3 regions of the Clostridium tanneri genome follow, and region 1 is predicted to be linked to each of the others. Evidence: riboswitches for the same ligand, from Rfam matches in the RefSeq annotation. Region 1 holds a riboswitch; each other region holds the start of a gene.

What was found. A riboswitch is a leader RNA that binds a small molecule or an ion and turns the genes downstream of it on or off. The one in region 1 is predicted to bind cobalamin.
Region 2: it holds a riboswitch for cobalamin, as region 1 does, so the genes downstream of both, P8V03_RS11935 (cobyric acid synthase) here and P8V03_RS08655 (ABC transporter substrate-binding protein) in region 1, are expected to answer to the same signal.
Region 3: it holds a riboswitch for cobalamin, as region 1 does, so the genes downstream of both, cbiQ (cobalt ECF transporter T component CbiQ) here and P8V03_RS08655 (ABC transporter substrate-binding protein) in region 1, are expected to answer to the same signal.

The regions. Positions count from the first base shown of each region.
Region 1 covers NZ_JARUJP010000008.1:52,917-57,209, forward strand. Annotated here, with positions in the region: gene P8V03_RS08645 (heme ABC transporter ATP-binding protein) at 1-430, opposite strand, end outside; gene P8V03_RS08650 (FecCD family ABC transporter permease) at 434-1,483, opposite strand; gene P8V03_RS08655 (ABC transporter substrate-binding protein) at 1,507-2,472, opposite strand; cobalamin riboswitch at 2,618-2,802, opposite strand; gene P8V03_RS08660 (DUF1858 domain-containing protein) at 3,121-3,312, shown strand; gene P8V03_RS08665 (DUF362 domain-containing protein) at 3,538-4,293, shown strand, end outside.
Region 2 covers NZ_JARUJP010000013.1:48,646-52,938, reverse strand. Annotated here, with positions in the region: gene P8V03_RS11945 (energy-coupling factor transporter transmembrane component T family protein) at 1-657, shown strand, start outside; gene P8V03_RS11940 (energy-coupling factor ABC transporter ATP-binding protein) at 669-1,394, shown strand; cobalamin riboswitch at 1,495-1,674, shown strand; gene P8V03_RS11935 (cobyric acid synthase) at 1,858-3,375, shown strand; gene cbiB (adenosylcobinamide-phosphate synthase CbiB) at 3,400-4,293, shown strand, end outside.
Region 3 covers NZ_JARUJP010000040.1:8,977-13,269, forward strand. Annotated here, with positions in the region: gene murJ (murein biosynthesis integral membrane protein MurJ) at 1-1,198, shown strand, start outside; cobalamin riboswitch at 1,240-1,422, shown strand; gene P8V03_RS18245 (hypothetical protein) at 1,582-1,785, shown strand; cobalamin riboswitch at 1,865-2,055, shown strand; gene cbiQ (cobalt ECF transporter T component CbiQ) at 2,207-3,109, shown strand; gene P8V03_RS18255 (energy-coupling factor ABC transporter ATP-binding protein) at 3,122-3,976, shown strand; gene P8V03_RS18260 (energy-coupling factor ABC transporter permease) at 4,016-4,293, shown strand, end outside.

The sequences.
Region 1 (4,293 bases):
AGGAAATATTTTTTTCTCTTAACTGCCAGGTATTGGTCATCTCCATTGCATTTTTTACTAATTCCATATCCTTGTCATTTTCTGATTGAAGTCTGGATATGTATGGTGATCTTCCCATTAAAACTATATCCAAAGCAGAAAAGTCAAAGTCTAAAATAGTATTTTGAGGAACAGTGGAGACTTTTTTAGCTAACTCTTTATTTTTGTAACTTATAATATCTTTGTCCTCAATTAATATAGAATTCTTTTTAGGCTCTAAAATTTTAGATAAGTTCTTTATAAAAGTAGTTTTACCAGAGCCGTTAGGACCTATAATACTATAAAACTTATTTTCTTTAAAATTGATATTTATATCCTGAAGAATTTTCTTGTCTTCATAGCTATAATCTAGATTTTGAACCTGTACTGAATAAGCCTTAGGTTTAGTCACCTATTACACCTTCCTTTTATTTTTTATTAAAAGATAGATAAAGTAAGGGGCCCCAATTACTGAGGTAATAGCTCCTACGGGGATTTCAGCGGGTGATGCTAAAGTTCTAGCTAAAGTATCTGATAGTATCATAAACAGAGCTCCACCTACAGCTGAAAATGGAATTAGAATTCTATGATCAGGTCCTAAGAGTATTCTTATTATGTGAGGTATTATTAAACCTACAAAGCCTATAACTCCGCTAACAGATACGCAGGCTGCAACAACTAAAGAAGATATAATTAGCGTTATTTTCTTCAAGTTTTCAACTTCAATGCCTAAACTTTTTGCAGTTTCATCGCCAGTGAGCATTATATTTAGGTCTCTTGAAAAAATCATAAAAATTAATAAGCCTATAATTACAAATATAGAGAGCATTATAACTTGATTCCAACTTGCAGTTGAAACACTTCCCATAGTCCAAAATATTATTTTTTCAATGCTTTCACGATTAAATACCATTAGTAAGGATATTAGCGAAGACAAAAGAAAGCTTACAGATATACCAGAAAGCAATAAGGTATTTATAGGAACTTTATTACCAACTTTAGCAATGCTATATACTATTATAGTGGTTATAATTGCACCAGCAAAAGCCAGAAGGGTAGTAATGCCCAGTCCGCTGAAAGAGTTATCCATACCTGTAACTATTGCTAATGCAGCACCAAGAGCAGAGCCTGAGGATACACCTAATACATAAGGATCTGCCATTGGGTTTTTAAACATTGCCTGAAATGCCGCACCTACAATAGATAATCCCATGCCCACAATACCGGATAGTATAATACGGGGCAATCTTATGTTAAGTATTATTACAGTATGAGTAGATGAAAAGCTATCTACTGAAATCAAGTTACTTATAAAGGGAATGTTATGTAAAATAATTTGTAGAGATTCTAAAAAGGATATATTTGCAGTACCTAAGGTACTGCAAAGAATTGAAGAAGCAAAAAGTATAATAATTAATAATGTAAGATAAAGTTTGTAGTGTTTATTATTTGTTGATGATACCATAATAAAGCCTCTCATCGATAAAATTATTTAAATGCTTCTGGATGTATTATCTTAGCTAGCTGCTCGAAGCCTTCTGCCAGTCTAGGACCTTGTCTTTCTAAAATATCAGGGTTAATATCAAATAATTTATTATTTTTTACAGCTGTTAAGTCTTTATATCCGTTAGTATTTTTAATTCCAGTCTTAATATCATCAGGACTTCCTGCGATATAAGTAGAGCAAACTAAAATATCAGGATTTTTTTCTATGAGTTTTTCCAGGCTGTAAGCCCATCCTTCAGCATCATCAGCAGCATTTTTACCGCCAGCCATACTTATCATTTTGCTGATAAAGGTATTTTTTCCTGCAGTAAAATCTCCATCTTTACCATAGGATATAACGTAATATACGCTAGGAGTATTTTTACCAGTAACTTTTTCTTTAACTTCAGCAATCTTCTTTTCCATATTAGTTACAATTTCAGCTGCCTTTTCATTAGCATTTGCGATTTGTCCTACTTTTTTTATTGTAGTATAAGTTCCTTCAAAGCTTTCATCGCCTTGGATTATAACAACCTTAACATTTAAAGCTTCTAATTTTTCTACTGCTTCCTTTGGAAAGATTGATGAAGCGATAAGAATATCTGGCTTTAGCTCTACTATTTTTTCTATATTAGGATTTTGAATTCCTCCGATAGATTGAATACTTTTAGTTTCTTGAGGAAAATTACAAAAATCAGTCCTTCCAACTAGCTTATCCTTTTCACCTAAAGCAAATAATGTTTCTGTAATATTAGGTGCGCCTGAAACTATCCTTTGAGGTTCTTTGTCTATTTTTACATCTCTTCCATAGAAGTCTTTGAAGGTTAGTGGGTAAGAGGTAATTTTAGAGTTGTTATTACTAGAACCATTACTATTTTCTGAAGAGGAACTTTTATTTGAACAAGCACTTAGAGATATAACAAAAATGGAGCAAATTAGAAACGTAACAATCTTTTTAAAGTTTATCATATGTCATCCTCCTGAAATAAATTAAAAATTCTATCAGACAGAAATATACTACCTGAATATAATTATCTTAATAATAAAACCGCTATCAGCTAGATAACGGTTTACAAACAAAACTATTTGTTCACCAGCTTATCCACGTAAGCATGCTCAGTGAAAAATTTAGGCAGGTCTCCTGGCTCTGATTCATCGCATATTGATGCCTTCCCTGTTACCAAGTGACATAATATCAATATACTCCTCATTACAGTGGCGGGACCGCACGAGGCTTTAACTCGTTTCCCTTTTAAACTTATGATTTGCTCCATAAGTACCTAAATCCATATTATTTACTTTTAACTGAATTATAACATTGGGTTAAGTAATTATCAATAATATTTTACCAGCACCAATACTTTAATTCCTTGACGAAAGTTATAGAGTAATGTAATATCAAAATTAGGCAATAGAAAATATGGTAATTATAGAAAAAAGTTATAAAGCTTGATATATAAAATAATTAACATTAAACTTATATTAGGTAACAAAAATGTAACTAATAGACTTTAAAGTGCTATCTTGAATTTATTATAAAATAAAAATATAATAAATTTATAGTTAAAGTATATAATAAAAATGTTCTTATAAAAATGGTAAAGAGAGGTATATGCTATGGAAAAAGTAACAAAGGACATGACAATAGGAGAAATAATCAGAATGAACCCTAGATACGCAGAAGTTCTAATGACATTTGGAATGGGATGTGTAGGATGCCCAGCATCTCAAGCTGAAACTTTAGAGCAGGCTGCTCAAGTTCATGGTTTAGAGTTAGATAACTTATTAAGAGCTCTAAATGCACTATAGTAACAGTATTTAATTTCAGAAGAGTACTAACCTCCATTATTATTGATGGAGGTTTTATTTATTTCTATAGTTTTTTGCATTTAAAGTCATACTGGTTTACACATTGTTACTATATTACATAAAAGTAACTACTTGAATATAACTACATTAATATTTAGTATTTTAATTGTGGTATTTTCTAGAAATAAAAGAAGCTATTATAAAATATAAAGGGGATGACTATCTATGACAAGTAATGTATACTTTGCTAATCTTAGAGCTAGAAGTGAAAAAGAAAATAAAATAACTAAAATTCAAAGATTATTTGATAGAGCAGGATTTTCAAAGCTTTTAAATGAAGGGGACTTAACAGCGATTAAAATTCACTTTGGGGAATTAGGAAATGATTCTTTTATAAGTCCTGTTTATGTTAGACAAGTTGTTAACAAAATAAAAGAAAGTAAGGCTAAGCCATACCTTACAGATACAAACACATTATACTCTGGAAGCAGACATAATGCAGTAGACCATTTAGAAACTGCAGTAATGCATGGTTTTGACTACGCTGTGACAGGGGCTCCAGTAGTTATTGCTGATGGAATCTTAGGGGAAGATGTTAAAGAGATAGAAATTAATAAAAAGCATTTTAAAAATGCTAAAATAGCAGGGGGAATAACCGCTGCAGACAGTATGATTGTTATGTCTCACTTTAAAGGACATGAAATGGCTGGTTTTGGCGGTTCAATTAAGAATTTAGCTATGGGTTGTGCTCCAGCGTCAGGAAAAAGAGAACAACACTCTACAAGACCTTTTGTAAATGCTGATAATTGTGTAGGTTGTGAAAAGTGTGCAAAGGTATGCCCTCAAGCAGCTGCAATTATTGAAAATAAAAAATCTTATATAGATAGACAAAAGTGCATAGGCTGTGGTGAGTGTATGACAGTATGTTCTGTAAAAGCTATTGAATTGAACTGGGATGTGGAAATGAAAGAGTTCACAGAG
Region 2 (4,293 bases), on a different contig from region 1:
GTATACAAGCTAAATCCTCTTATTAAGCTTATCTTTACAGTATTAAATATATTGTTAATAGCGTTATCTCAAGAGTTTACATATGTTTTAATTATTGATGCATATCTATTATTACTAGTTGCCTTATTAGATGTAAGAGAAATAAAGAAAATATTAGCTTTAAGTTTAATGGTGCCATTATTTACTATAGTAATGTTGACACCTTCTATAATAATGGGAAACGTTAGAAACAGTATTTTACTACTCTTTAAGGTTACAGGAACTATAATATCTATAAATCTGTTATCTTATACCACAAGATGGCATGATATCACTAAGTGTCTAAAGATTTTTTTTATACCAGATATATTTATATTAGTATTTGACATTACAATAAAATACATTTATATATTAGGTGAGTTTTCCCTTGAAATGTTTTATGCTTTAAAGCTGAGGTCTGTGGGGAGAAATAGCAGTAAATATTCTTCCTTAACTAAAATAATGGGTAACTTATTTTTAAAGTCAAAGGAGCTTGGAGATGAAATGTATTCTGCAATGGAATGTAGAGGTTTTACTGGAGAATACAAGGCTTATTCAAAATTTAGTTTTACTTTTAAAGATATTTTATACTCTTTTGTAAATGTATTAATAATAATGATGTATTTTTACTTTAAGTAGGATGTGAGAAAATGATTGAAGTTAAGAACAGTTGGTTTAAATACAAGGATATTGAAGTTTTGCGAGATATAAATGTAACCATTAAAGAAGGAGAATCAGTAGCGTTAATAGGTCCAAATGGTAGTGGAAAGTCAACTTTTTTAAAGTTGATAAATGGCATAATATTTCCAACTGAAGGAAAATATTATTTTAATGGAGAAGAAATAAACAGTAAGGTACTGGGAAATAACAATTTTTCAAAGGGTTTTCACAAAAAGGTTGGTTTTGTATTCCAAAACTCTGATGCTCAGCTTTTCTGTTCTAATGTTTATGAAGAAGTAGCCTTTGGATTAAGACAAATGGGTATGGATGAGAAAGAAGTGGAGAGAAGAGTTGGTGATTGTTTAAGACTTTTAGATATTGAGGATTTAAAGGATAGAGAGCCTTATAACTTAAGTGGTGGAGAAAAGAAAAGAGTAGCTATAGCTAGTGTACTTGCTTTAAATCCAGAGGTTTTAGTTTTGGACGAGCCTATGAATGGCATAGATCCAAAGGGAAAAAATTTTTTAAGAACCCTTTTGACTAGGTTAAATGAAAGCGGCAAGACCATAATATGTTCTACTCATGATTTTCAGTATGTAGAGGGAGTATTTAAAAGAGCATTGGTGTTTTCAGAAGATCATAAAATAATAAGAGACGATAACTATGAGGTAGTAATTAATGATACTGATTTTTTAGTTCAATATAATATAAAATAAATAGAGCTTGTAGTTTCTGCATTTGTAACTGATATGGAGTTAATGGATACCTTAGAAGCCATTGACATATAATGAAGCTTATAATAAACTAAAAGTGTAAAATAAAATAATTTATATAGGTGCCTTTTAAAAAAAGGTGAAAAGGGAATGCGGTTAGAATCCGCTACAGCCCCCGCTACTGTATTTGAGGACGAACCTTTGTTAAACCACTCTATTTAGAGGAAGGTAAAGGGGAGGAAGAATCATAAGTCAGGAGACCTGCCTAATATGTTTTATGGACTTTCGGAGGGAGAGTACTTTTAATATGATGTCTGGCTTTAGCCGGTTTTTCAGTGATGTTAAAAGCAGTAAACTTTCAGGGTTTACTGCTTTTATTTTTAGTAATACTAAAGTTTAACTATAAATAAATAGAACATAGAGTGGTATAAATGCTACATGGAAGTTTTATAAGGGGGAGATAGTCATGGCTAAGATAATGATACAAGGAACGGGATCATCAGTAGGAAAGAGTATATTAGTAACAGCACTTTGTAGAATATTTAAGCAGGATGGATATTCAGTTTGTCCTTTTAAATCACAAAATATGTCTTTAAATTCTTACATAACTTTAGATGGAAAAGAGATGGGACGTGCTCAGGTACTTCAAGCTTATGCTTCGGGACTTCAACCAGAGGCTTATATGAATCCTATACTTTTAAAACCTACTTCAGATAAAAAGTGTCAAATCATAGTTAATGGGAAGGTTTATGGTAACAGTACAGCTATGGAATATCACAACATGAAGTTAGAGTTTAGGGATATGCTTAAAGAACAGTTCGAAAAGATGGAAAAGGAATTTGACATAATTGTTATGGAAGGGGCAGGGAGTCCTGCAGAAATTAATCTAAGAGATAGAGACATTGTAAATATGGGAATGGCTGAACTTGTAGATGCTCCTGTGCTTTTGGCAGGAGATATTGATAAAGGAGGAGTATTTGCATCTCTTGCAGGAACTATGGTGCTTTTCACTGAAGATGAAGGAAAGAGGGTTAAAGGTACTATAATAAATAAGTTTAGGGGAGATGTGGAGATATTAAAACCAGGGCTTACTATGCTTGAGGACATAATAAAAGTGCCTTGTTTAGGTGTAGTCCCTTATTTTAATCTAGCTCTTGAAGATGAAGATGGTGCAGTACAATTTAATACTAAGGTTACAGCACCTATAGATATAGCTGTAATTAAACTTCCTCATATATCTAATTTCACAGATTTAGATGCCCTAAAAAGTGAAGCAGATGTCTCAGTGAGATTTATAAATTCCTTAGAAGAATTTGGTCACCCTGATTTACTAATAATTCCAGGAAGTAAGAATACTATTGAAGATCTACTTAAGTTAAGGGAGTGCGGTCTTGAGAGAGCTATTAAGGAATATAGCAAAACAGGTTTAGTAATGGGAATTTGCGGTGGGTATCAGATACTTGGAAAGCTCATAAAGGACCCTTATGGCGTTGAAACTGAGGTTAAGGAAGTAGAAGCTATGGGACTTTTAGATATAGAAACAATTTTTGAAGAAGAAAAGGTAACTACTAGAGTAAATGCTGAAAGTATAGAAGACTTCAATGTGTATAATGAGGATAATTCCATGGAAAATATAAAATTAAAAACCTATGGATATGAAATTCATATGGGAATATGCACCTATGGAAAGAATGCAAAGCCTCTATTTAGAATACTAGATAAAAATGGAGAAAAGGTTGAAATTCTTGACGGAGCAATTAATACAGACAGAAATATAATGGGAACTTATATACATGGAATTTTCGACGGAGTAGATTTTAGAGAATATATGTTAAATAGAATTAGAGTGAAAAAGGGAATGAAAACAAAAAAATCCGGTACCTATGAGAGTCTTAGGGAATTAGAACTAGATAAACTGGCAGATATCGTAAGGGCTAATATAGATATGAACAAAATTTATGAAATTATGAACATAAAAAAATAATTTAAAAAGGTTGGAGGGAACGGTTTGATTACATCTTTTTTTATCACTAATACAATAGCTATATTTTTAGCAGTTATACTTGACTGGATAATAGGAGATCCCTATTGGTTCCCTCATCCTGTTATATATATAGGAAAGCTTATATCCTTCTTAGAAAAGAGGGGAAGAAAGTTTTGTAAAACAAATAAAGGAATTAAGTTTTTTGGAGGATTGATAGTAGTCATTGTAGCATCCATAAGCTTTATGATTCCATTTATATTATTAAAGTTAATAGGGGATATTACTTGGCTATATATTATTATAAATACAGTTATAATATGGACAACTTTAGCTGCTAAGTGCCTAGCACAGGAAGCTAAAAAGGTTTACTATGCATTAAAGGATAACAATTTAGGAGATGCCAGAGTAAAGCTATCATATATAGTGGGAAGGGATACAACAGAACTTAGTGATAAAGAGATAATAAGAGCAGATGTAGAAACGGTAGCAGAAAATGCTGCAGATGGAGTAATAGCACCATTATTTTATGCCATTATAGGTGGAGCACCACTGGCTATGATGTATAAGGGCATTAACACTATGGATTCAATGCTTGGTTATATGAATGAAAAATATAGACATATAGGCTTTTTTCCAGCTAAGGTAGATGATGTTTTTAATTTTATACCTGCTAGAATTACTGGTTTTCTTATATGCGTAGTTGCTTTTGTGGTAAAAGGAAATATGGTGGAAAGCTTTAAGATAATGATTAGAGACAGAAAAAATCATAAAAGTCCTAATTGTGCTTATCCGGAAGGGGCAGCTGCAGGAGCTATGAAAGTACAGCTCGGTGGCACCAACGTGTATTTTGGGGAAGTGGTCTATAAGCCTACCATTGGAGATAAGATAAAGGAGTTAAGCTTTGAACATATAAATGAC
Region 3 (4,293 bases), on a different contig from region 1:
CTTTGGAAATGACCCAGTGGTGTTTTCAACATCGGTAAATATAACAAGGATAATGTTGTTATCCCTAATATTTATAAGTATTCAAAGTGTTATTACAGGGGTTTTACAAGCTCATAAGGAATTTTATGAACCAGCTGCTATGGCAGCAGTTTCAAATGTGGTTTATATAGTATATTTATTGTTTTTAACTAATAAGTATGGAATAATGGGCTTTGCTGTAGCTACAGTAGTAGGTTTTATTATGCAACTTGTAATAAATATACCTAAGTATTTAAAGTTAGGCTACAAATATGAGGCTGTTATAGATACTAAAGACAGAGAAGTACATAAGATGTTCAAGATGATGATACCAGTTATAATAAGTACTTCTGTAATTCAATTAAATGTCTTTGTAAATAGGTCTTTTGCAACAAATATATTTTATGGGGCGGTTACGGTTTTAGATTATGCCAATAAAATAAACACATTAGCTTATGAAGTCTTCGCTATTGGAATTGCCATGATTGTATATCCAACTTTATCAGAGTTGGCGGCTAAAGGAGATAAGGAAGAGTATAAAAAAGCATTAGTAAAGTCAATAAATACTATAATGCTTATAATGGTCCCAGCGGCAGTAGCTATAGCTGTTTTAAGAACACCTCTTGTAACGGTGATTTTTAAAAGAGGAGCCTTTACCAATGAGGCTGCAGTTTTAACGGCAAATGCTCTCTTTTTCTATTGTCCTGCTATGATCGCTTATGGAGTTAGAGATATTTTAAACAAAGCCTTCTATTCTGTGAAGGATACAAAAACACCTATGATTAACAGCTTTATAGGTATAGCCATAAATATAGTAATAAATATATTTATTATAAAATACATGCAGGTTTCTGGGCTTACTTTGGCTACCACCTTATCAGCAGTTATAACTACAATTATAATGACCTGGCAATTAAATAAAAAGCTTCAGGGTATAGAAATAAGAAATGTAATAAATAGTTTTATAAAAATTACTGTTTCTTCTGTAATTATGGGTGGAATTATATACTTTATAAATAAGATAGCTATGGCGTCAATAGCATCGGAAATGCTGGGAAGTTTAACTTCCATAATTATTTCCTTTATATTAGGAACGGCTACATACTTTATATTAATATATCTACTTAAGGTGGAAGAGTTTAATAGTACAATAAGGACTATTAGAAATAGAAAAGTTTAAATCATTGACATTAATTACTAATAGGTATAAACTAGAATTAAATTTAATAATAAGATATAGGTTTAATCAATTTCGATTAATTAAAAGGGAATCAGGTGAAAATCCTGGACTATCCCGTAGCTGTAAAAGATGAATTTAAATACATTAAGCCACTGGAAAACTGGGAAGGCGTATTTAAATAATGATTCTTAAGTCAGAATACCTGCCTATATTATGCACTGTAAACTCTACGAGTGATAGGGGGGGCGTTATTATGATGGTTTTGTTGATTTTTTATGATTGAACAAGCTCTTATAGTATTTCCTTTTAACACTTTTGTTAAAAGGATTTTTTATGTTTGTTATGATTTTAGCCTATAATATAACAAAATTAAGGAGGTTTTTATGCGTATTAAGGATAATCATTTAAAATCATCAACGAATAGTGTAATTACAGGGGCTATACTGGCAGCATGGTCAAAATCAGAAAAAACTAATAGCTCTACAGTAGATATATTAAATAGAAAAGATTTTACTGTCACAGTAGATATAAATGAGTATATAGAGAAAGATTTATTTAAAGAACATTTAATGTTAAATATCTGGTAGTCCAGTAAGAAATAAATAGTTATTGATTATTAATAGATGTGCATTTAAGCCGATATACTGAAGAAAAAAGTGAAAAAATTTAATATTAATAGTATTAGGTGCTGCCATTAATTCAAAATGGAGTTAAAAGGGAAAGTGGAAAAGCCACTGCAGCCCGCCGCTACTGTGAAGAGGATGAAACCTTATTATGTCACTGAATAACATTGTTCGGGAAGACGGGGGAGTAAAATGAATCTGAGCCAGGAAACCTGCCTAGTATCTTGTTGATTCTTTCGGAGGGGAAGATATATGCAGCTAAAAGTTATAAGTGTTTAGTTAATTAACGAAACATATTATTTCGTTGCTTCTAAGAGAACCTCTAAGGGTTCTCTTTTTATGTGCTATAAATATCAATAACTAAATTGTACGAGAGAGGTTTGACATGAAAATATTCATTATTTTATTCACCATGTTCCTGATAGCTATCTTTTTCTTCAAAGATAAGAGACGGGATGGTCACACCCATGGTGATAAGACATATCGTCACCATCATAGAATTGGACATAAACACGGTGAGGGGTTTTCAATTGATTTTTACGCTTATAATTCTAAAATTAGATATTGGAACCCTACCTTTAAAGTATCTCTTGCAGTTTTGACCTTGATTCTTTGCATTGTATTGGATAATCCATATGTGTCTACTGTAGTCATTATTGCAATGGCTTATCTGACCATTGTAAAAGGAGAACTTCCCATAGGTGAGTACTTACCAATACTGGCAGTTCAAATAAGCTTTATACTCATCGGTACTTTTACTATTGGAATTGATTTTTCAAAACAATCGATGGGGCAGTACAACTTGTATCTTGGCTTCTGCTATGTTTTTACTTCCCAGGCAAAGCTTAAGGAAGTCATTTTCCTGATTCTTAAGGTTTTTGCAGCAATTAGTGCGCTGCAGATGATGATACTGTCAACTCCATCTTCTGAAATTATATATGTGCTCCGAAAGGCACATGTTCCAAAACTTATTGTAGAGCTGATGAATATAATTTATCGTTACATTTTCATTTTAATAGATGTCTATACTAAAATGAAAAATTCCGCAGAATCTCGTCAGGGATACTGTGATTTTAAAACATCCTGTTACACATTTGGAAGTATTACAAGCAATATGCTGGTTATTTCGTTGAAGAAGGCAAACTCTTACTATGATGCTATGGAGGCCAGATGCTATGATGGAGATCTTGTATTTTTAGAGGAAGATAGAAAGGTGGAGGCAATACAGATTGTTTCAGCAACAATATTCATAATTTTTTTAATTATACTCCGGAGCTTTACACGGTAGAAAGGAGCAATTATGAAAAAATCAATATTAGAGGTTGAAGATCTATACTATGTTTATGGAAATGGAAAGTCTGCACTAGAGGGCGTAAGTGTGAGTGTTTATGAAGGGGAGAAAATAGCTGTCCTTGGGTCCAATGGCTCGGGAAAGTCTACATTTTTCCTGAATATTAACGGTGTATTTACAGCAGAACAGGGAAAAATTATTTACCGGGATACAGTGATTAATAAAAAGAATTTAAAGGAACTCCGAAAAAATATTGGAATTGTATTTCAGGATGCAGACAATCAAATTATTGCATCTACAGTTATGGCAGAGGTTGGATTCGGACCAATGAATTTAAAACTTCCGAAAGAGGAAGTACAGAGAAGGGTTGATGAAGCACTGGCATACATGAATATCTCAGATTTTAAGGATCGTCCGCCGCACTACTTGAGTGGTGGCGAGAAGAAGCGCGTCACCATTGCGGATATTATTGCTATGAAATCGGAAATCATCATTTTTGATGAACCGATGGCAGCATTGGATCCATTAAATGCGTTAATGTTAGAAGAAGTTTTAGATAAGCTTAGTTCTGAGGGGAAGACAATGTTGATTTCCACTCATGATGTAGACTTTGCATACAGATGGGCTGAAAGAATTCTTGTATTTTATCAGGGACAAATTATTGCAGATGGAACACCTTTAGAAATTTTTCAAGATAGGTCAATTTTAAAACGGGCGAATTTAAAACAGCCAACTATGCTGGAGGTCTATGAAATGCTTGTAGAGAAAAATGTACTAGAAGATACAAAAGTCTATCCGAAAAGTACAGAGGAACTTGAGAAAGTTCTAGAAAAACAGGAAATTTCTCTAGGTGATTTAGCTTAGATTAATATTAATTGAAATAACATAAGGGGGAAAAATAAAATGAATCAAAAAGAAAAGAGAATTATTACTATTATGACAGTCTTTACGTTAATTTTCGGAGTAACTACCATAGCAAACGCAATGCACATCATGGAAGGGTATCTTCCACCAAGATTTTGTATTATATGGGGTGCTATATGCTTTCCATTTTTAGTAACAGGTTACTTATCAATTAAAAAAACGCTATCAGAAAATCGTAAATCCATAACTGTTCTTGCTATGGCAGGTGCATTTATTTTTGTAATTTCATCTTTAAAAATTCCGTCAGTAACAGGAAG